DNA from 2 places in the Streptomyces sp. NBC_01334 genome. Region 2 is predicted to be linked to the other one. Evidence: predicted binding sites of a transcription regulator. Region 2 holds the regulator's gene; the other holds the start of a gene.

Region 1 (11,121 bases), 2.4 Mb from region 2:
GTACGCCTCCAGGCTCCGCGCCGCACACCGGGCCCGGGTCGCCGCGGCGAAGCGCTGGGGCCTGAAGCAGGTCCCGTTGACACCCCCGGCGCCGCCCGCGAACAGGCCGGAGATCACCACCCGCAAGGGCTTCGAGGTCGACGATCACGAGGCACTCGGCCTCCCGCCGGTCTTCACCACGATCCCGACCAGGGACCGGATCGTCTTCCTCACCATCGACGACGGCGCCGAGAAGGACCCGGCGTTCCTGCGCATGATGAGCGAGCTGAAGATCCCGTACACCGCCTTCCTCAGCGACTACCTGGTCAAGGACGACTACGACTACTTCAAGAAGATGCAGGACCGGGGCGTGGGACTGAACAACCACACCCTGCGCCACCCCTACCTGCCCGCCCTCTCCTACGCCCGCCAGAAGCGCGAGATCTGCGGCATGCAGGACGTGATCGAGAAGCGCTACGGCAAGCGCCCCACCCTCTTCCGGCCGCCTTTCGGCAACTACGACCAGGACACCCTGCGCGCCGCGAAGACCTGCGGCGTGCGCTACGCCCCGCTCTGGGCCGAGGAGGTCTTCGTCGACCACTGGGAGTACCGCGAGTGGGACCAGGACCTCCACCCCGGCGACATCGTCCTGAGCCACTTCCGCGGCCGCGGCGACTGGAAGGGCACGATGCCCGACATGGTCCGCCGGTTCCTGAACAAGGTCACGGCGAAGGGGTACGCGGTGGCGCGGCTGGAGGACTACCTGTGAGGACGCGGGGGCTGCCGGCCGTACTGCTGATCCTGACGACACTGGCGACCCTGGCGGGCTGCGCCCAGTCCGTCGACCCGATCGAACGGCTCGGCAAGAAGGCCGCCGCCCGGGTCCGCCCGCACGGCCCGGCCGGACAGGACGCGTACCGCCACTGGGGTCTGACGGCCCCGCTGGCCCCCGCGCCGCGCCACCCCGCCCGCTCCCTGGCGGGCAGCCCGGGAGCGGCCTTCCCGCCGGTCGTCGACCACGTCCCGACCACCGACAGGGTCGTCTTCCTCACCTACGACGACGGCGCCGAGCGCGACCCCCGTTTCGTCGACATGGTCCGCGAGCTGCGTCTTCCGGTGAGCATGTTCCTCACGGACAGCGTGGTGGGCCCGGGCTACGCCCACTTCGCGCGCCTGCGGTCCGTCGGCGCGAACATCCAGAACCACACCCTGGACCACCCGGCCCTGCGCGGCCTGCCCTACGCCGGCCAGCGCGCCGAGATCTGCGGCCAGCAGGACAAGCTCCGCGCCCGCTTCGGCCTGCGCCCCCGGTTCTTCCGTCCGCCCTACGGCACCTACGACACGACCACCCGACGCGCCGCCGCCGACTGCGGCATCGCGGCCATCGTCCTGTGGCGTGCCTCGATGGGCCCCACCGACCTCACCTACACGCACGGCCCCCACCGCCTCCACCCCGGCGACATCATCGCCGTGGCCCCGGACGAGTCGACGGGCCCGGGGCTGAGGGAACGGACGACACGCCTGCTGAGGCGGGTACAGGAGCAGGGCCTGACGGTGGCCAGGCTGGAGGACTATCTGTAGGACGCGTGCGTTTCAGCCCGTCCGGCGATTGAGGACGAGGCCCCTTCGGGGCCGAAGCGGGGGCCCGGGGGCGGCAGCCCCCGGTACGGGACTCACGCGGGCGCACAACGGCAAAAGGGCCACTCACCCAGGCTGAAATCCGGCCGACGCGCCGCAGGCATTGGCACTCCGCTTGACCGAGTGCTAATCGCGGTCATAGTCTCAGTTCTGGCACTCCCCCCTGGAGAGTGCCAACACGCGACGGGCAGGTCCGGCACCCGCGACGACGGATCCACCTGGTCGCCACCTCAGACAGTTAGCCCCGTGAGATCTCCGAAGGGGGAGGTCGGATCGTGACGACCACCAGCTCCAAGGTTGCCATCAAGCCGCTCGAGGACCGCATTGTGGTCCAGCCGCTCGACGCCGAGCAGACCACCGCCTCTGGCCTGGTCATCCCGGACACCGCGAAGGAGAAGCCCCAGGAGGGCGCTGTCCTCGCGGTGGGCCCGGGTCGCTTCGAGAACGGCGAGCGCCTGCCGCTCGACGTCAAGGTCGGCGACGTAGTCCTGTACAGCAAGTACGGCGGCACCGAGGTGAAGTACAACGGCGAGGAGTACCTCGTCCTCTCGGCTCGCGACGTGCTCGCGATCATCGAGAAGTAATTCACCCAGTTTTGCAGTGAACTGCGCTCCTGGCCCCGCGACTTTGTGAAGCCGGGTGCTGGGGGCGCAGTTCGTTTCTCCCACGTTTTCCGAGAGGGCTGAACCGCTCCCATGGCGAAGATCCTGAAGTTCGACGAGGACGCCCGTCGCGCCCTCGAGCGCGGCGTCAACAAGCTTGCCGACACGGTCAAGGTGACGATCGGCCCCAAGGGCCGCAACGTCGTCATCGACAAGAAGTTCGGCGCCCCCACCATCACCAACGACGGTGTCACGATCGCCCGCGAGGTCGAGCTCGACGACCCGTACGAGAACCTCGGTGCCCAGCTGGTGAAGGAGGTGGCGACCAAGACCAACGACATCGCGGGTGACGGTACGACCACCGCCACCGTGCTCGCCCAGGCGCTGGTACGCGAGGGTCTGAAGAACGTTGCCGCGGGTGCCTCCCCGGCCGCCCTGAAGAAGGGCATCGACGCCGCCGTCAAGGCCATCTCCGACGATCTGCTGGCCACCGCCCGCCCGATCGACGAGAAGTCCGACATCGCCGCCGTCGCCGCGCTGTCCGCCCAGGACCAGCAGGTCGGCGAGCTCATCGCCGAGGCGATGGACAAGGTCGGCAAGGACGGTGTCATCACCGTCGAGGAGTCCAACACCTTCGGTCTGGAGCTGGACTTCACCGAGGGCATGGCCTTCGACAAGGGCTACCTGTCGCCGTACTTCGTGACGGACCAGGAGCGCATGGAGGCCGTCCTCGAGGACCCCTACATCCTCATCAACCAGGGCAAGATCTCCTCCATCGCCGACCTGCTGCCGCTGCTGGAGAAGGTCATCCAGACCAACTCCTCCCGCCCGCTGCTGATCATCGCCGAGGACCTCGAGGGCGAGGCCCTGTCGACCCTGGTCGTGAACAAGATCCGCGGCACCTTCAACGCGGTCGCCGTGAAGGCCCCCGGCTTCGGTGACCGTCGCAAGGCGATGCTGCAGGACCTCGCGGTCCTCACCGGCGCCACCGTCATCTCCGAAGAGGTCGGCCTCAAGCTCGACCAGGTCGGCGTCGACGTGCTCGGCTCCGCCCGCCGCGTCACCGTCACCAAGGACGACACCACGGTCGTCGACGGTGCCGGCGACTCCGCCGAGGTCCAGGGCCGGGTCGGCCAGATCAAGGCCGAGATCGAGAACACCGACTCCGACTGGGACCGCGAGAAGCTCCAGGAGCGCCTCGCGAAGCTGGCCGGCGGCGTGTGCGTGATCAAGGTCGGCGCCGCCACCGAGGTGGAGCTGAAGGAGAAGAAGCACCGTCTCGAGGACGCCATCTCCGCGACCCGCGCCGCGGTCGAGGAGGGCATCGTCTCCGGCGGTGGCTCCGCGCTCGTCCACGCCGCGAAGGTGCTCGAGGGCGGCCTCGGCAAGACCGGCGACGAGGCGACCGGTGTCGCCGTCGTCCGCCGCGCCGTCGTCGAGCCGCTGCGCTGGATCGCCGAGAACGCGGGCCTCGAGGGCTACGTCATCACCTCCAAGGTCGCCGAGCTCGACAAGGGCCAGGGCTTCAACGCCGCGACCGGCGAGTACGGCGACCTGGTCAAGGCCGGCGTCATCGACCCGGTCAAGGTCACCCGCTCCGCCCTGGAGAACGCCGCCTCCATCGCCTCCCTCCTCCTGACGACCGAGACCCTGGTCGTCGAGAAGAAGGAAGAGGAAGAGCCGGCCGCCGCGGGCCACTCCCACGGTCACTCCCACTGACGCAGCGCGTCGGTACACCGGCCCGGGTCGACAGGTACTGACCCAGGTCGCAGGCACGGCAGAGGCCCGGCACCCCACGAACAAGGGGTGCCGGGCCTCTGCGTCGCCTACCGCTCCAGCGCGTCCAGCGCCCCCAGCTGCTCCATCAGCCCCAGCCGGTCGTACTGCCACCAGGCCTCGACGATCTTCCCGTCCTCCCGGCACCGGAAGACGGTCGTCCCGGTCATGCCGACCTGCTTCCCGGTCGCCGGGATTCCCATGAAGTCACCCTTGTGGGTGCCGCTCCAGGTCCACCGGTTGCACACGCGGTCCCCCTGCTCGATCTGGTCGTCGAGGGAGAAGGCGAAGTCGAACCCGCCCCGCCACATCTCGACCTCCCGGCGCATCGCGTCCATCCCCATGGTGTCCTGCTCGTTGGCGGGATCGTGGTCGTGATACTCCTCGGCCAGCAGACCGTCGAGCGGCGGCAGTTCGCCCCGCGTGCCGATCGCCTCGAAGAACCGCCGTGCCGTCCCGGCGTACAACTGCTCGTCCCGTACGACATCGAGATCCGTGAAGGTCGGCATCTCGTCGCACAGGGCCACCAGCTCCCGGAAGACCTTGTCGGTCTCCGGAAGGTTCGAGTTCCGCATCGCCTCCTCGTACGAAGGGAACTCCACGATCTCGATGAAGTGCGAGGCGTCCGCGCGGTCCTTGCCGACCACCGCGTGCGACGCGGTCCGCTTGCCCCTGGTCTGTTCGACCCAGGTGTCCATCAGCCGGTCCATCTCGTCGAACCGGCTGGTCTTGCAGTCGATGAGCTGTACGAACGTCATGACGCCGCCTCCGGCCCCCCTGGGTCCGGTCCCTGTCACGCCCATTTTCCCACCGGAGCGCCGACGCCACCCGCCCACCGCCCGGCCCGCTACTGCGGCCCGTACTTCCGGCCCGTCCTCGAACTGATCCCGCCCAGCAGCGAGCGGGGCGTCACCTTCACCAGGCCCATCAGAGCCTTGTAGCGCGGGTCGGGGATCGACAGCGACTTCCCGCGCGCCAGGTCGTGCAGCGCCGCCGCGACCAGCTTGTCCGCGTCCAGCCACATCCAGCCCGGGATGTTGTCCGTGCCCATCCCTGCCCGCTCATGGAACTCCGTGCGCACGAACCCCGGGCACAGCGCCATCAGCCGCACCCCGCTGCCCGCCAGGTCCTTCGCCGCGCCCTGGGTGAACTGCACGACCCAGGCCTTGGACGCCCCGTACGTCCCGCGCGGCACGAACGCAGCCACCGAGGCCACGTTGACGACACCCCCGCGCCCGCGCTCGCGCATCGCCGCCGTCGCCGCGGACGTCAGCCGCAGCACCGCCTCGCAGTGCACCTTGAGCATCTTCAGCTCGTCGGCCATGGACACGTCGAGATAGCGGCCCTTGTTGCCGAAGCCGGCGTTGTTGATCAGCAGGTCGACGGGGTGCTTGCGGTCACCGAGCCGGGCGGCCACCGCCTCGATGCCCCCGTCCGTGGCGAGGTCGGCCGTCAGCACCTCCGCCTCGATGCCGTGCCGGTCGTGCAACTCGGTCGCCTGCTCGCGCAGCCGCTTGATGTCCCGTGCCACGAGGACGAGATCATGCCCGTCCGCCGCCAGTCTGCGCGCGAACGCGGCACCGATGCCCGCGGTCGAACCCGTAATAAGAGCCGTTGTCATGGCAGAAGATTAGTGACCCGGAGTACGGGCGTCCGTTCTCTGCACGCGGCCTCCCGAAGGTGAAGACTCCGTGCGCACGCCCGCGCACGCCGCGCCGCGCCGCGTCCCGCGAAACCGGCTCGGCTGATGCCGACTCAGCACCCGCAACCGCCACCGGACTTGTCCCCGAACCCGCCCCGGATCCGTTCCCGGACCTGTCCGATGGACGAGTGGCGGAACTGCTGATCCCTGCCGCAGCCGTCCCCCCGGACCCGAACCAGCCCCCGGTCCCGGACCCGGTCCAGCCCCCGGACCCGGTCCAGCTCCCGGACCCGGTCCAGCCCCCGGACTCGGACCAGTCCCCGGTCCCGGACTAGTCCCCGGGCCTGTCCCCGTTCCCGTACTTCGCCACGTACTCCCTGGCCGCCGCCAGTGACTCCGAGTGCAGCGCCTCGCCCGCCGCGAGCAGCCGGGGCAGCAGCTCCCGGTGCGTGGTGGCGGCCTGGAACTGCATCCTGGCCGTCACCTCGTGATCCGGCAGGTGGACGATCCGCACCGGATCCCCGGCGCGGATCTCACCCGGCACGACGACCCGCAGATACGCGCCCGTGGCCGCCTTCTCGGTGAACCGCCGCACCCATCGCTTCTCGCCCACGTGGCCCTGGAAGGTGTTGCACGGTATCCGCCCGGACGTCACCTCCAGCACCACCTCGGGGCCGATCCGCCAGCGCTCGCCGATCCGCGCGCCGGAGACGTCGAGACCCGTGGTGGTGAGGTTCTCGCCGAACGCGCCGTTGGCCAGCGTGCGCCCCAGCTCGCGCTCCCAGTCGTCGAGGTCCTCGCGGGCGACGGCGTACACCGCCTGGTCGTCGCCGCCGTGGTGGCGCAGGTGGCACACGCTGTCCCCGGCCAGTCCGCTCGCCCCGACCCCTTTGGGGCCGGGCGCCGCGACCCGCACGGGTCCCTCGACCGGTCGCTTGTCGATCCCGGTCAGGCCCTGCGGCTGGTCGGTGTAGGGCACGGCCTTCGGGCGGCCCAGATTGACAGACAGAAGCCTCATGGCGGCACGGTACGAGCCCGGAGGTCAAAGTGTCGACGCATTATTCGCGCGGCTGTCCAAGGCTCGCTTATGCTCGGCGCATGATCGAGGCCCGTCATCTCCGCGTCCTGCGTGCCGTGGCCGCAACCGGCTCCTTCTCGGCGGCCGGGCGAGAACTGGGCTGCACCCAGCCGGCCGTCAGCCAGCAGATGAAGGCGCTGGAGGCGTCCGTCGGCACTCCTCTGCTGATCCGCAGCGGACGGGAGATGCGCCTGACCCAGGCGGGCGAGGCCCTCGTCCGGCACGCGGCCGGCATCCTGTCCGGACTGACCGCCGCGGAGGAGGAGGTCGCCGCCATCGCGGGACTGCGCGCCGGCCGGGTCCGTCTGGTGTCCTTCCCCAGCGGCAGCTCCACCCTCGTCCCCACCGCCCTCGCCGCCCTGCGCGCGGCCCACCCCGGCACCCGGGTCTCCCTGGAGGAGGCCGAACCGCCGAAGTCGGTCGAGCTGCTCCGCGAGGGCGACTGCGACATCGCTCTCGCCTTCCGCTACGAACGGGTGACGGGCACCGGTGACGCCGAGCAGGCCGGTGAGGGGGAATGGGACGACCTGGTCGTACGGCCGCTGCTGACGGACCGGCTGGTCGCCCTCGTCCCCGAACGGCACCGCCTGGCGCGCACGGGGCCCTCGGGGTCCGTCGCCATCGGCGACCTCGCCGCCGAGCCGTGGATCGCGGGCTGTCCACGCTGCCGCGGCCAGTTGGTGCAGGTGTGCGAGAGCGCCGGCTTCACGCCCCGCATCGACTTCGCGACCGACGACTATCCGGCGGTGGTCGGCCTGGTGGGCGCCGGCCTCGGCGTCGCCGTGCTGCCCCAGCTCGCGATCGAGTCCGTCCGGCCCCGTGGCGCCCGCGCGGTGACCCTGGAACCGGCGGTGCGGCGGGAGATCGTCGCGCTCACCCTGCCCGACCTGGCCCAGGTGCCGGCGGTGTCGGCCACGCTGGAGCAGTTGGGGCGGGCGGCGGCGCGCCTCGGCTGACAACAGCCGAAAAAACGGCGGGCACACACGTGTGTGCCCGCCGTTTTGAGAACCCGCCGCTTCACAGCGCTTTGAAGAAACGTTCCTTCATGTGTTCGAGGAAGCGTCTCTCGCGCCCGACGACGCCGACACCAGGCGATTGCGCGCCCGGCCCATCAGCTCCTCGCGCTCGTCCTCGGTCAACCCGCCCCACACGCCGTACGGCTCGCGTACCGCCAGCGCGTGCGCCGCACACTGCGCGCGGACCGGGCACCTCATGCAGACCTCCTTGGCCGAGTTCTCTCGAGCGCTCCGAGCCGCCCCGCGCTCACCCTCCGGATGGAAGAAGAGCGAACTGTCCACCCCGCGGCAGGCGGCCAGAAGCTGCCAGTCCCACAGGTCCGCGTTCGGTCCGGGAAGGCGGGAGAAATCTGCCATTGCGTGACCCCTTGTAGCCGTTCAGAGCGGATACGGTGCCCACGACCGTACAACTACGATCTAAGGAGATGAAAATATGACTCATTGCGAATCTAGCCTCAGACACCAGTAAAAGGGAAGAAATGGGGCCGAATGGGGCATCGCTTGTGATGAAAGCTTGAGGGTCCGTGTGGTTGCCTCCTCTGTATCCGCCCCCTCACGTAGAGTGCCGAAGAATGCATGCAGCCCCGTAACTCTTTCGAGTGACCGTCGTTGAGAGTGCGGTGGCGGTTGAAAACACAAACGCTCGGGCAGGCGTCCGAGACGGTCGACCGCACAGGTGACGATTCGTAACAGCCTGGAGGCACAAGGTGACGCGCATCAGCTGCGGAGGGCGGCCATGACTTCCGTCCTCGTCTGCGACGACTCCCCGCTTGCCCGAGAGGCGCTCCGCCGCGCGGTCGCGACCGTGCCCGGCGTCGAGCGCGTGACGACGGCGGCCAACGGCGAGGAAGTCCTCCGCCGCTGGGGTGCCGACCGCTCGGACCTGATTCTGATGGACGTACGCATGCCCGGCCTGGGCGGCGTCGAGACCGTGCGGCGGCTTCTGTCAGCCGACCCCGGAGCACGCATCATCATGCTGACCGTCGCGGAGGACCTCGACGGCGTCGCCCTCGCGGTGGCCGCCGGCGCCCGCGGCTATCTGCACAAGGACGCCTCGCGCGCGGAACTGCGGGCGACCGTCACGCAGGCGCTCGCCGACCCGACCTGGCGGCTCGCCCCGCGCCGACTGCGCTCGGCCGAGATGGGCGCCGCGCCCACACTCACCGCGCGTGAGATCCAGGTCCTCGAGGGAATGAGCCACGGCCGCTCCAACGCGGAGATCGGCCGTGAACTGTTCCTCTCCGAGGACACCGTCAAGACGCACGCCCGCCGGCTCTTCAAGAAGCTCGGCGCCTCGGACCGCGCGCACGCGGTGGCGCTCGGCTTCCGGTGGGGACTGGTCCGTTAGGCCGCGTCCCCGCCTTCCCGTCCCCGCCGCCCGCCCGTGCGGGTCCGGACCTGTCCGGAGGGGGACGGGGCCGGACCGGTTCGAGGCGGGGCGGCCCCCGGCCGTCCGGCAGATCCGACCGGGTTCGGGTGACATCCGTCATTCAGTGAGGAGAGCGGGGTCATGGGTGAACCTCCCTGCTCAGACGCGGTGCGGAGGTCGGACGAGGACCCCTCCCACCGCACGGCGGACGGGGGCGGCACAGGCTCTCGCCGGGTGCCCGCTGCTCGTTTCGCCGCGGATGCCGCATCCTTGAGGTGTGGAGTTCCTCGGGGACGAGTCGGTCGAGCGGGAGGGGAGGGCGCAGGGGATGAGTTCCGGCGCACCTGCTCATAACGCTTCGGTGCACAACGACGGGCACGGTGCCGCGGCCGGTCCGGCCGCAGTGCACCATGGACCGATGCGCGATGACGAGGCGGTCACTGCCGTGGGGACGATCGGGTCGCTCGTCCATCGCGCCGTGGACGGTGACGAGCAGGCCACCCACGACCTGCTGGCCCATGTCCACCCCTTGGCGCTGCGCTACTGCCGCACCCGGCTGTCCCGGCTGCCCGGCGACGCGCGCCACTTCGTGGAGGACCTCGCCCAGGAGGTCTGTGTCGCGGTTCTCCTCGCGCTGCCCCGCTACCGGGACACCGGCAGGCCCTTCGAGGCCTTCGTCTTCGCCATCGCCGCGCACAAGGTCGCCGACCTCCAGCGCGCCGCGATGCGTCACCCGGGCTCGACGGCGGTCCCCTCCGACGAGATGCCCGAGCGGCCGGACGACTCACTCGGCCCCGAGGAGCGCGCCCTGCTCAGCAGCGATGCCGAGTGGGCCAAGAAGCTCATGGCCAACCTGCCGGAGAACCAGCGGGAGCTGCTCCTGCTGCGCATCGCGGTGGGCCTCACCGCCGAGGAGACCGGCCAGATGTTGGGAATGTCACCCGGGGCGGTCCGCGTGGCCCAGCACCGGGCACTGAGCAGACTGCGGGCGCTCGCCGAGCAGTAGCGGTCCGTAGCAGCCCCTTCGGAACAGGCGTCGATGAACGGGGCGCCGACCGTTTCCGTACGAACATACGAAGCCCGGAGTCACACTCCACCGTGGAATTCGGGAGGTGCGCTTCCCGTTAGCATGGACATCCGCACCGATCAAGGCCATTTGGGGAAGGTGTCATGACTGCCAACGTCGACGGAGTGCCCGGAAAATTCGCGACCCTCGGGCTCACCTACGACGACGTGCTGCTGCTGCCGGGCCCGTCGGACATGGCTCCCGACGAGATCGACACCGCCTCGTACGTCTCCAAGAACGTGCGGGTGAACATCCCGCTGCTGTCCGCCGCCATGGACAAGGTCACCGAATCGCGCATGGCGATCGCGATGGCCCGCCAGGGCGGCGTCGGTGTTCTGCACCGCAATCTCTCCATCGAGGACCAGGCCAACCAGGTCGACCTCGTGAAGCGCTCCGAGTCCGGCATGGTGACCGACCCGATCACCATCCACCCGGAGGCCACGCTCGCCGAGGCCGATGCGCTGTGCGGCAAGTTCCGCATCAGCGGCGTCCCGGTCACCGACGGCAACAAGCGGCTGCTCGGCATCGTCACCAACCGCGACATCGCCTTCGAGACCGACCGCACGCGCCGCGTGCACGAGGTCATGACGCCGATGCCGCTGGTCACCGGCAAGGTCGGCATCTCCGGTGTCGAGGCCATGGAGCTGCTGCGCAAGCACAAGATCGAGAAGCTGCCGCTGGTCGACGACGAGGGCCTCCTCAAGGGCCTCATCACGGTCAAGGACTTCGTCAAGGCGGAGAAGTACCCGCACGCCGCGAAGGACGCCGAGGGCCGTCTGCTCGTCGGCGCGGCCGTCGGCGTCGCCGGTGACTCCTTCGAGCGGGCCCAGGCCCTGATCGAGCGCGGTGTCGACTTCATCGTCGTGGACACCGCCCACGGCCACTCGCGGCTCGTCGGCGACATGATCGCCAAGATCAAGTCGAACCACACGCGGGTGGACGTCATCGGCGGCAA
Region 2 (11,121 bases):
AGGTACTCCACGACCACGCCCTCGACGCGCAGATCGTCGCCCCACACCTTCTCGACCAGCTCGGCGTCGTGCCGGCCCTCGACGTAGATACGGCCGGCGCGGGCCACACGCGCGCGTGCCCCGGGGACGGCGACCGAACCGGAGGCGGTACGGGTGGGACGTACGGGACCGCCGGACGGAGGCCGTACGAGGGTCACGACCCTGCCCTCCAGCAGGAAGCCGCGCGGCTCCAGCGGGAACACCCGGTGCTTGCCGAAGCGGTCCTCCAGGGTCACCGTGCCCGCCTCGCAGCGGATCACCGCCCCGCAGAACCCGGTGCCGGGCTCCTCCACCACCAGCCCGGCCTCCGCCGGGACCTCGGGGACCGGTTTCGGCCGCTTCCAGGGAGGGGTCAGGTCGGCGGAGTACTGGCGCATTCGGATGACGATAGGAGAAGCGCCGGGCCGAGGGACACACGATCAGCGCGACACGCCGAAACGGGCCGCCAGCGCGTCGCGTTGCGCCCGTACGAACGCCGCGTCCACCACCGCCCCGTGGCCGGGCACGTACAGCGCGTTCTCGCCGCCGAGTTCGAGGAGGCGGTCGAGGGCGGCGGGCCAGCGGGACGGTACGGCGTCGGGGCCGGCCTGGGGCGCGCCGGACTCCTCGACCAGGTCGCCGCAGAACACCGTCCCGGGGCTGCCGGGGACCAGGACCGCCAGATCATGGGCGGTGTGACCGGGGCCGAGGTTCGCCAGCAGGACCTGCCGGCCGCCGCCCAGGTCGAGGGTCCACTCGCCGGAGACGAGGTGCCGGGGCCGGACGAGCGCGTCCGCGGCCTCCGTCGCCGCCGTCTCGTCGAGACCGTTGCGCACCGCGTCCGCCCGCAGCTCCTCGGCCGGCACGGTGTCCACCCCCACCGCTCCGAAGACCTCCGCGCCCGCGAACGCCGCAGCCCCGAACACATGGTCGAAGTGGGGGTGGGTGAGCGCGAGATGGGTCACACGGGAGCCGGTGAGTTCCTCGGCCCACGTCCGCAGCCGCGCCCCCTCGGCCAGGCTCGATCCCGCGTCGATCATCAGTACCGCGCCCGCCCCGACGACCAGCCCCGCGGTGCAGTCCCAGCCCGGCAGCCGTACCCGTCCCACCCCGGCCGCGACCCGCTCCCACCCCAGCTCTTCCCAAGTCACCGTCATACCGCGACGCTAGCCCTACGACGCTGCGCCGGGGGCCGACCTTGCCCCGGGTGTACCCCACAGCCGTACACTGGGCCGGGGAACGCTGGCACTCGGATGTGAAGAGTGCCAGACGGGGCTCCCAGGGGACTACTGGGGACGACTGCTGGAGGTGTGCGCGCGATGCTGAGTGAACGCAGGCTCCAGGTGCTGCGCGCCATCGTCCAGGACTACGTCGGCACCGAGGAACCCGTGGGGTCGAAGGCGCTCACCGAGCGTCACAGCCTCGGCGTGTCCCCGGCGACGGTCCGCAACGACATGGCCGCCCTGGAGGACGAGGGGTACATCGCCCAGCCGCACACCAGTGCCGGGCGGATCCCCACGGACAAGGGCTACCGGCTGTTCGTCGACAAGCTGGCCGGCGTCAAGCCGATGACCGGTCCCGAGCGGCGGGCCATCCAGAACTTCCTCGACGGCGCCGTCGACCTCGACGACGTGGTGGCCCGGACCGTACGGCTGCTCGCGCAGCTCACCCGGCAGGTCGCCGTGGTGCAGTACCCGTCGCTGACCCGCTCGACCGTGCGGCACGTGGAGCTTCTCTCGCTCGCGCCCGCACGCCTGATGCTCGTGCTGATCACGGACACCGGGCGGGTCGAGCAGCGGATGGTGGACTGCCCGGCACCCTTCGGGGAGGCCTCGCTGGCGGATCTGCGCGCGCGGCTCAACAGCCGGGTCGCGGGCCGGCGGTTCGCGGACGTGCCGCATCTGGTGGAGGATCTGCCGGACGCGTTCGAGACCGAGGACCGCGGCACGGTCACGACGGTGCTCTCCACCCTGCTGGAGACGCTCGTCGAGGAGAACGAGGAGCGGCTGATGATCGGCGGAACCGCCAATCTCACCCGCTTCGGACATGACTTTCCCCTCACCATCCGGCCCGTCCTGGAGGCACTGGAGGAGCAGGTCGTGCTCCTCAAGCTCCTTGGCGAGGCGGGGGATTCGGGCATGACCGTACGCATCGGTCACGAGAACGCCTATGAGGGACTCAACTCCACTTCGGTGGTGTCGGTCGGCTACGGTTCGGGCGGCGAGGCAGTCGCCAAGCTGGGCGTGGTCGGACCGACCCGCATGGATTACCCGGGAACGATGGGAGCGGTACGAGCGGTGGCACGGTACGTCGGACAGATCCTGGCGGAGTCGTAGGTGGCCACGGACTACTACGCCGTTCTCGGCGTGCGCCGCGATGCGTCGCAGGAAGAGATCAAGAAGGCCTTCCGGCGGCTCGCGCGCGAGCTGCACCCGGACGTCAACCCGGACCCGAAGACCCAGGAGCGGTTCAAGGAGATCAACGCCGCCTACGAGGTGTTGTCGGACCCGCAGAAGAAGCAGGTCTACGACCTCGGCGGCGACCCGCTGTCGCAGTCGGGCGGCGGAGGCGCGGGCGGCTTCGGCGCCGGCGGCTTCGGGAACTTCTCGGACATCATGGACGCGTTCTTCGGTACGGCGTCGCAGCGCGGTCCGCGCTCGCGCACCCGGCGCGGCCAGGACGCGATGATCCGGCTGGAGATCGACCTCGAGGAGGCGGCCTTCGGCACGACCAAGGACCTCCAGGTCGACACGGCGATCGTCTGCACGACGTGCAGTGGCGAGGGCGCGGCCCCCGGCACCAGCGCGCAGACGTGTGACATGTGCCGCGGCCGCGGCGAGGTGTCGCAGGTGACGCGGTCGTTCCTCGGGCAGGTCATGACCTCGCGGCCGTGTCCGCAGTGCCAGGGCTTCGGCACCGTCGTGCCGACCCCGTGCCCGGAGTGCGCGGGCGACGGGCGCGTGCGCTCGCGCCGCACCCTGACGGTGAAGATCCCGGCCGGTGTCGACAACGGCACCCGGATCCAGCTCGCGGGCGAGGGCGAGGTCGGCCCCGGCGGCGGCCCCGCCGGCGACCTGTACGTGGAGATCCACGAGCTGCCGCACGCGCAGTTCCAGCGGCGCGGCGACGACCTGCACTGCACGGTGACCCTGCCGATGACGGCGGCGGCGCTCGGCACCAAGGTGCCGCTGGAGACGCTGGACGGGCTGGAGGAGGTCGACATCCGGCCCGGTACCCAGTCCGGCCAGTCGATCCCCCTGCACGGCCGGGGTGTCACGCATCTGCGGGGCGGGGGGCGTGGTGACCTCATCGTGCATGTCGAGGTGCAGACGCCGAGCAAGCTCGACCCCGAGCAGGAGCGGGTGCTGCGGGAGCTGGCCAAGCTGCGCGGCGAGGAGCGGCCCACCGGGCAGTTCCAGCCCGGGCAGCAGGGGTTGTTCTCCCGGCTGAAGGACGCGTTCAACGGGCGGTGACGGTGGGTGTGCGGGGGCTTTCTCGCCCCCGCCGCCCCTTCCCTTTCCCGTCCCTGGGGGCTGCGCCCCCAGACTCCCGTATCGGCCCTGAACGGGCCTCGTCCTCAATCGCCGGACGGGCTGGATCTGCCGGCACGTGACAGCACGTGTCAATGGGAAGGGTCGATTCGGACTTGTTCGGAGGACGTGACAACATGCCGTCATGTCCTCCGCACTGACCGATCTCTTCCCGTATCCGATCGTGCAGGCCCCCATGGCGGGCGGTGTCTCCCTCCCGCGGCTCGCCGCCGCCGTGTGCGAGGCCGGCGGGCTCGGGTTCCTGGCCGCCGGGTACAAGACGGCCGACGGCGTGTACCAGGAGATCAAGCAGCTGCGGAGCCTCACCGCCCGCCCCTTCGGCGTGAACCTCTTCATGCCGCAGCCGGAGTACGCGGAGACGGGCGCCGTCGAGGTCTACGCCCACCAGCTGGCCGGCGAGGCCGCCTGGTACGAGACCGAGCTGGGCGACCCGGAGAGCGGCCGCGACGACGGCTACGACGCCAAGCTCGCGGTGCTGCTGGACAACCCGGTGGCGGTGGTCTCGTTCCACTTCGGCATCCCGAGCGCCGAGGTGCTCGACTCCCTGCGGCGCGCGGGAACGTTCACCCTGGTCACGGCGACCACCGCCGCGGAGGCCCGCGCGGTGGAGCGGGCCGGCGCGGACGCGGTGATCGTGCAGGGTGTGGAGGCCGGCGGCCACCAGGGCACCCACAAGGACAACCCGGAGAACGACCGCTCCGGCATCGGGCTGCTCGCGCTGATCGCCCAGGTCCGCGAGTCCGTGAACCTGCCGATCGTCGCCGCGGGCGGGCTCATGCGCGGCAGCCAGATCGCCGCGGCCCTCGCGGCCGGTGCCGACGCGGCCCAGCTGGGGACCGCGTTCCTCGTCACGCCCGAGTCCGGCGCGCACGCCGTGCACAAGCAGGCGCTGACCAACCCCCTCTTCGTACGCACCGAGCTGACCCGTGCCTTCTCCGGCCGCCCGGCCCGCGGCCTGGTCAACCGCTTCCTGCGCGAGCACGGCCCGTACGCGCCCGCCGCCTACCCGGAGGTCCACCACCTCACCTCGCCGCTGCGCAAGGCGGCCGCCAAGGCGGGCGACGCGCAGGGCATGGCGCTGTGGGCGGGACAGGGACACCGGCTGGCCCGCGAGCTGCCCGCCGGGCAGCTGGTGGAGGTCCTGGTGTCCGAAATCGCCGAGGCGCGGACAGCGTTGTCGGAGTTCCAGGCCCGCGAGGGCGGTGCCTCGTGACGGCGCCCGTCTTCGTCGTCGACGAACTCCCGGCCTCCCGGTCCGAGTTCGTACTGGACGGTCCCGAGGGCCGGCACGCCGTCTCCGTGAAGCGGCTGCGGACCGGCGAGGAGGTCGTTCTCACCGACGGCGCCGGGCGCTGGGCGCGGGGCGAGGTCGTCGCCGCCGAGGGCAGGGACCGGCTGGTGGTGAGCCTGGGGGAGGTGGTCGAGGAGCCCGCCGAGGCGCCCCGGATCACCGTCGTCCAGGCGCTGCCGAAGGGCGACCGGGGCGAGCTGGCCGTCGAGACGATGACCGAGACCGGCGTCGACGCGATCGTGCCGTGGGCCGCCGCGCGCTGCATCACCCAGTGGAAGGGCGAGCGCGGCGCGAAGGCCCTCGCCAAGTGGCGGGCCACCGCCCGCGAGGCCGGCAAGCAGTCCCGTCGGGTCCGCTTCCCCGAGATCGCCGACGCGTCGACGTCCCGGCAGGTGGCGGAGGTGCTCGCCCGCGCCGACTTCGCCGCCGTCCTGCATGAGGACCGTGACTACGGCAGCGAGCCCCTGGCCACCGCCGCACTGCCCGGCACGGGCGAGATCGTGCTCGTCGTGGGCCCCGAAGGGGGCGTCTCGCCGGACGAGTTGGCGCTCTTCGCGGAGGCGGGCGCCAAGGCGTACCGGCTCGGGCGGAGCGTCCTGCGCACCTCGACCGCCGGCACGGCGGCCGCGTCCCTGATCCTGGGCAGGACCGGTCGCTGGTCCTGACCCCGCCCGTCCTCCGGGAGGACATCGTGGAATTCGTCCAGGTAAGGCTGCTGGTCACCGACTTCGCCGCCTGCTACCGCTTCTACGCCGACGTCCTCGGCCTCAAGCCGCAGTCGGGGGCCGAGCGGGGGCCGTACGAGAAGTTCTCGCCCGCCACCGGTTCGACCGGGATAGCCATCCAGGACCGGAAGATGATGGCCGAGGTGCTGGGCGAGCTGGGCGACACGGCGAACGGTCACCGCTCCCTGGTGGCCCTGCGCGTCGACGACCTGGACGCCATGTGCGAGCGGATCACCGCCCGCGGCGCCGCCCTGATCCACGGCCCCGCCCCGATGGCCGACCGGATGCGCGTGGCCCACCTCAAGGACCCGGAGGGCAATCTGGTGGAACTTCAGGAGTGGCTGCTGCTGCGCGGCTGAGCGCGACGGCGGTGAACAGCTCCCAGCCGTCCAACTCGCCGTCCAGGGGCAGCAGTTCCCGCTTGACGGCCTCGTCGACGAAGGCGCGCACCACACCGGGTTCGTGGAGGTTGAGGTGATGGCGGCGGTCGCCCACCCCGCCGCTGTGTCCGTAGGCGACGCTGCCCACGTAACGCCCTTCACCGTCCCGGAAGACGAGGTGGGTGCGCACGCCGTCCCGGTGGAGGGTGAGGACCTCCTGGCAGGGTTCCCCGTCCCCGTGCCGGTGGCGGACCGTCCACACATAGGTGGTCGTCTCGTCCACGACGAGGGTTCTCCGGCGGCGTTGGTCGCTCATGCGTCCACCGTAGGACCCGCGCGGAACGTGACCGCATACGGGCTACCGCACCGCCCGCCCGAGTGGCACGCTGCCGTCCATGGGGGCATTGAGGCGCATTTGGCTTCTCCCGTCGGTGGCCTTGGCGGCGGTGGGCGCCGTGGCGTGCGAGCCGGGCGGGCTGAGCAGCATGTCCGTGGCGTACACCACCGACGAGGCCGCGACGGCCGAGATCCAGCGGCGGGACGTGGACGTGCGCTGGCTGACCTGCACGGCTCGGTACGAGGGCCAGGAGAAGGCGGGGACCGTCGCCGCCGTGGACTGTCAGGGGAAGACCGCCGACGGGCGGGACATCACGGTCGAGGGGCAGGTCGCGCGTGCGGTCGACGGGGCCTGTGTGCGCGGGGATCTCACCGCCGTCGTCGGGAAGAAGCAGCTGTTCCGGGTGAGCGGTCTCGGCGACTGCAAGTCCGCGACCCCGTCGCCGGTCGCGCCGTCCGGATCCGACCGGCCCGGCGGGCGGCCGACGGTCACCGTGACCGTCACGGTCACCGAGACCGTGCGGGGGGACGGGGACGGGGACGGGGACGGAGGCGCGGGCGGCGGCGCGGGCGGCGGCGGAAAGAAGTGATCGAAACCCCTGACCTGCGGTCCCGCCGGTGCATACAGTGATTCGGTGACACAGCCCGCGACGCCTGCCGCATACCTCCGATACCCCCATCTGCACGGCGAGTCGGTGGCCTTCGCCGCCGAGGACGACGTGTGGCTGGCCCCCCTCGACGGCGGCCGCGCCTGGCGGGTCAGCGCCGACAACGTGCCGGTCACCCTGCCGCGTATCTCGCCCGACGGCACCACCGTGGCCTGGACCTCCACCCGCGACGGCGCCCCCGAGGTGCACATCGCCCCCGTGGACGGCGGCCCGTCGACCCGGCTGACGTACTGGGGGAGCTGGCAGACCCGAGTGCGGGGCTGGACCCCGGACGGCCGGGTCCTCGCCGTCAGCACCCACGACCAGGCGACCCTGCGCCGCAGCTGGGCCCGCGCCGTCCCGATCGACGGCGGACCGGCGACGACCCTGCCGTACGGGCCGGTCGGCACGGTCGCGCACGGCCCGCACACCGTGGTGCTGTCCGCGCCGATGGGGCGCGAGGCCGCCCACTGGAAGCGCTACCGGGGCGGTACGGCGGGCAAGTTGTGGATCGACCGGGAGGGCGACGGGGAGTTCGTCCGGCTGCACGAGGAGCTGGACGGCAACATCGAACACCCCGTGTGGGCGGGGGAGCGCCTCGCGTTCCTGTCGGATCACGAAGGCACGGGGGCCCTGTACTCCTCCCTCGCCGACGGGTCGGACCTGCGGCGGCACACCCCGCTCGAAGGCTTCTACGCCCGGCACGCCGCCGGTGACGGTACCCGGGTCGTGTACATGTCCGCGGGCGAGCTGTGGCTGCTCGACGACCTCGACGGGGCCGAACCGCGCCGGCTCGACATCCGTCTCGGCGGGCAGCGCACCGACCGCCGCCCGTATCCCGTCGCCGCCTCCCGCTGGCTGGGCGGGGCAGCGCCCGACCACACCGCGCGGGGCAGCGCCGTGGAGGTGCGCGGCGCCGTCCACTGGGTGACCCACCGTTCCGGACCCGCCCGTGCGCTCGCCGCCGAACCCGGCGTCCGGGCCCGGCTGCCGCGCACCTTCCGCACGGAGGGCGAGGAGTGGGTCGTGTGGGTGACCGACGCCGAGGGCGAGGACGCGCTGGAGTTCGCCCCGGCCACCGGCACGGTCCCCGGCGCCACTCCGCGCCGGCTCGCCGCCGGACGGCTCGGACGGGTCCTGGAGCTCGCCATGGCGCCCGACGGCAGCCGGGCCGCCGTCGCCGCGCACGACGGCCGGCTGCTGCTCGTCGAGCGGGAGACCGGTGAGGTCCGCGAGGTCGACAGCAGCCCCGACGGCGAGGTGTCCGACCTGGTCTTCTCGCCCGACTCGGCCTGGCTGGCCTGGTCGCACCCCGGGCCGCGCCCGCTCAGCCAGCTCAAGCTCGCCAACGTCACCGACCTGTCGGTCACCGAGGCGACCCCCCTGCGCTTCCGGGACTACGCGCCCGCATTCACCCTCGACGGCAAGCACCTCGCGTTCCTCTCCGCGCGCGCCTTCGACCCGGTCTACGACGAGCACGTCTTCGACCTCTCCTTCGTAGCCGGGGCCCGCCCGCACCTCATCACCCTCGCGGCGACGACCCCGTCCCCCTTCGGCCCGCAGCGGCACGGCAGGTCCTTCGAGGCCCCAGACAAGGACGAGACCCCCGACAGCGAGGGCACCCCGACCACCCGTATCGACCTCGAGGGCCTCGCCGACCGGATAGTCCCCTTCCCGGTGGAGGCCGGCCGGTACTCCGGGCTCGCCGCGGCGAAGGACGGCGTGCTGTGGCTGCGGCACCCCGTGCGCGGTGTCCTCGGCGCCTCCCGAGCCACCCCGGACGACCCCGACCCGCACACCGAACTGGAGCGCTACGACCTAGCCCAGCAGCGCATCGAGCACCTCGCCGCCGACGCCGACGGCTTCGAGGTCAGCGGCGACGGCAAGCGGCTGCTGCTGTGGACCGACGGCAAGCTCAAGGTCGTCCCGAGCGACCGGCGCGCCTCCGGTGACGAGGACAGCGACAGCAACATCACCGTCGACCTCGGCCGGATCCGCCGCACCGTCGACCCGGCCGCCGAGTGGCGGCAGATGTACGACGAGACCGGCCGGATCATGCGGGACAACTTCTGGCGCCCCGACCTGGGCGGCGTCGACTGGGACGGCGTCCTGGACCGCTACCGGCCCCTGCTGGAACGGGTCGCCACCCACGACGACCTCGTCGACCTGCTGTGGGAGGTGCACGGCGAACTCGGCACCTCGCACGCCTACGTCATGCCGCGCGGCGGCCACGGCGGCGGCGCCCGGCAGGGCCTGCTGGGCGCCGACATCTCCCGCCATGAGGACGGCAGTTGGCGCATCGACCGGGTCCTGCCCTCGGAGACCTCCGACCCCGACGCGCGCTCCCCGCTCGCCGCGCCCGGCGTCGCGGTGCGGGCCGGTGACGCCGTCGTCGCCGTCGGCGGGCAGCCGGTGGACCCGGTCGCCGGGCCCGGACCGCTGCTCGTCGGCACCGCGGGCAAGGTCGTCGAGCTGACGATCTCGCCGTCCGGCGGGGGCGAGCCGAGGCATGCCGTCGTCGTCCCCGTCGCGGACGAGGAGGCGCTGCGCTACCACGCGTGGGTCTCGGACCGGCGGGCGTACGTGCACGAGGCCTCCGGCGGGCGGCTGGGGTATCTGCACGTGCCCGACATGCAGGCGCCCGGGTGGGCCCAGATCCACCGTGACCTGCGGGTGGAGGTGGCGCGGGAGGGGCTGATCGTGGACGTCCGGGAGAACCGGGGCGGGCACACCTCGCAGCTGGTCGTCGAGAAGCTCGCCCGGCGCATCGTCGGCTGGGACCTGCCGCGCGGGATGCGGGCGTCCAGCTATCCGGAGGACGCGCCCCGGGGGCCCGTCGTCGCCGTCGCCAACGAGTTCTCCGGGTCCGACGGGGACATCGTCAACGCGGCGATCAAGGCGCTCGGGATCGGGCCGGTGGTGGGCACGCGCACGTGGGGCGGGACGATCGGGATCGACAGCCGGTACCGGTTGGTCGACGGGACGCTCGTCACGCAGCCCAAGTACGCGTTCTGGCTGGAGGGGTACGAGTGGGGCGTGGAGAACCACGGCGTCGACCCGGACGTCGAGGTGGTCTGCGCTCCTCAGGACTACGCGGCGGAGCGGGATGTCCAGCTGGACGAGGCGGTCTCGCTGGCGCTGGCCGCTCTGCGGGAGACCCCGGCGAAGACGCCTCCGCTGCTCCCCGGGTCATAGCCCACCCGGCGTCGTCGTGACCGTCTCCGGGGGCTGCCGCCCCCGGACCCCCGCTTCGGCCTGAACAGCCTCGCCCTCAAGCTCCCCCAGAGGGGGACCCCCGGACGGGCTGGAACAACGTACCCTCACCGCTACCATGCCCCCGTACTGATCAACCGTCTGAGGAGGAACCCGCATGGCAGGGGAACCGCAGGACGACTGTCTGTTCTGCAAGATCGTCGCGGGGAACATCCCGGCGACGATCGTGCGGGAGACCGACACGACCATCGCCTTCCGGGACATCAACCCGCAGGCGCCCACCCACGTCCTGGTGATCCCGAAGGCGCACTACCGGGACGCCGCCGCGCTGGCCGCCGGCGCGCCGGAGCTCGCCGCCGACGTGCTGCGCGAGACGCAGGCGGTCGCGGACGAGGACAAGCTGGAGAGCTACCGCGTCGTCTTCAACACCGGCGCCGGCGCCGGCCAGACCGTCTGGCACGCCCACGCGCACGTCGTCGGCGGCCGTGGCCTGCACTGGCCTCCCGGATAGGCCGCCGTGTCCGTACGTGAACTGGTGGTTCTCGGCACCGCCAGCCAGGTTCCCACCCGGCATCGCAACCACAACGGCTACCTGCTGCGCTGGGACGGGGAGGGTGTCCTCTTCGACCCGGGCGAGGGCACCCAGCGGCAGATGCTGCGCGCCGGGGTCGCCGCGCACGACCTCAACCGGATCTGCGTCACGCATTTCCACGGCGACCACTCCCTCGGTCTCGCCGGTGTCATCCAGCGCATCAACCTGGACAAGGTCCCGCACCCGGTCACCGCGCACTACCCGCGTTCCGGGCAGCACTTCTTCGACCGGCTGCGCTACTCCACCGCCTACCGCGAGACCGTCGGCATCACCGAGGCCCCGGTCGACGCGGACGGCGTACTCGCCACCAGCGCGTCCTACCGCCTCGAAGCCGCCAGGCTCTCCCACCCCGTCGAGTCCTACGGCTA

What was found. The regulator HrcA, encoded in region 2, represses chaperone genes, less so after heat shock. The targets are predictions, from matches to a motif close to TTNGCACTCNGNNNNNCNGAGTGCNAA.
Region 1: the regulator HrcA is predicted to act here: its motif matches at 1,721-1,747, upstream of groES (co-chaperone GroES).

Annotation. Positions count from the first base shown of each region.
Region 1 covers NZ_CP130718.1:5,899,439-5,910,559, forward strand. Annotated here, with positions in the region: gene OG736_RS26640 (polysaccharide deacetylase family protein) at 1-748, shown strand, start outside; gene OG736_RS26645 (polysaccharide deacetylase family protein) at 745-1,560, shown strand; gene groES (co-chaperone GroES) at 1,893-2,201, shown strand; gene groL (chaperonin GroEL) at 2,313-3,938, shown strand; gene OG736_RS26660 (ester cyclase) at 4,046-4,753, opposite strand; gene OG736_RS26665 (SDR family NAD(P)-dependent oxidoreductase) at 4,843-5,616, opposite strand; gene OG736_RS26670 (MOSC domain-containing protein) at 5,969-6,655, opposite strand; gene OG736_RS26675 (LysR family transcriptional regulator) at 6,736-7,671, shown strand; gene OG736_RS26680 (WhiB family transcriptional regulator) at 7,759-8,088, opposite strand; gene OG736_RS26685 (response regulator transcription factor) at 8,468-9,079, shown strand; gene OG736_RS26690 (sigma-70 family RNA polymerase sigma factor) at 9,519-10,106, shown strand; gene guaB (IMP dehydrogenase) at 10,271-11,121, shown strand, end outside.
Region 2 covers NZ_CP130718.1:3,509,549-3,520,669, reverse strand. Annotated here, with positions in the region: gene OG736_RS15835 (DUF3097 domain-containing protein) at 1-416, opposite strand, end outside; gene OG736_RS15830 (MBL fold metallo-hydrolase) at 459-1,175, opposite strand; gene hrcA (heat-inducible transcriptional repressor HrcA) at 1,338-2,354, shown strand; gene dnaJ (molecular chaperone DnaJ) at 2,355-3,491, shown strand; gene OG736_RS15815 (nitronate monooxygenase) at 3,694-4,782, shown strand; gene OG736_RS15810 (16S rRNA (uracil(1498)-N(3))-methyltransferase) at 4,779-5,525, shown strand; gene OG736_RS15805 (VOC family protein) at 5,552-5,944, shown strand; gene OG736_RS15800 (hypothetical protein) at 5,886-6,281, opposite strand; gene OG736_RS15795 (hypothetical protein) at 6,361-6,891, shown strand; gene OG736_RS15790 (S41 family peptidase) at 6,937-10,143, shown strand; gene OG736_RS15785 (histidine triad nucleotide-binding protein) at 10,319-10,672, shown strand; gene OG736_RS15780 (ribonuclease Z) at 10,679-11,121, shown strand, end outside.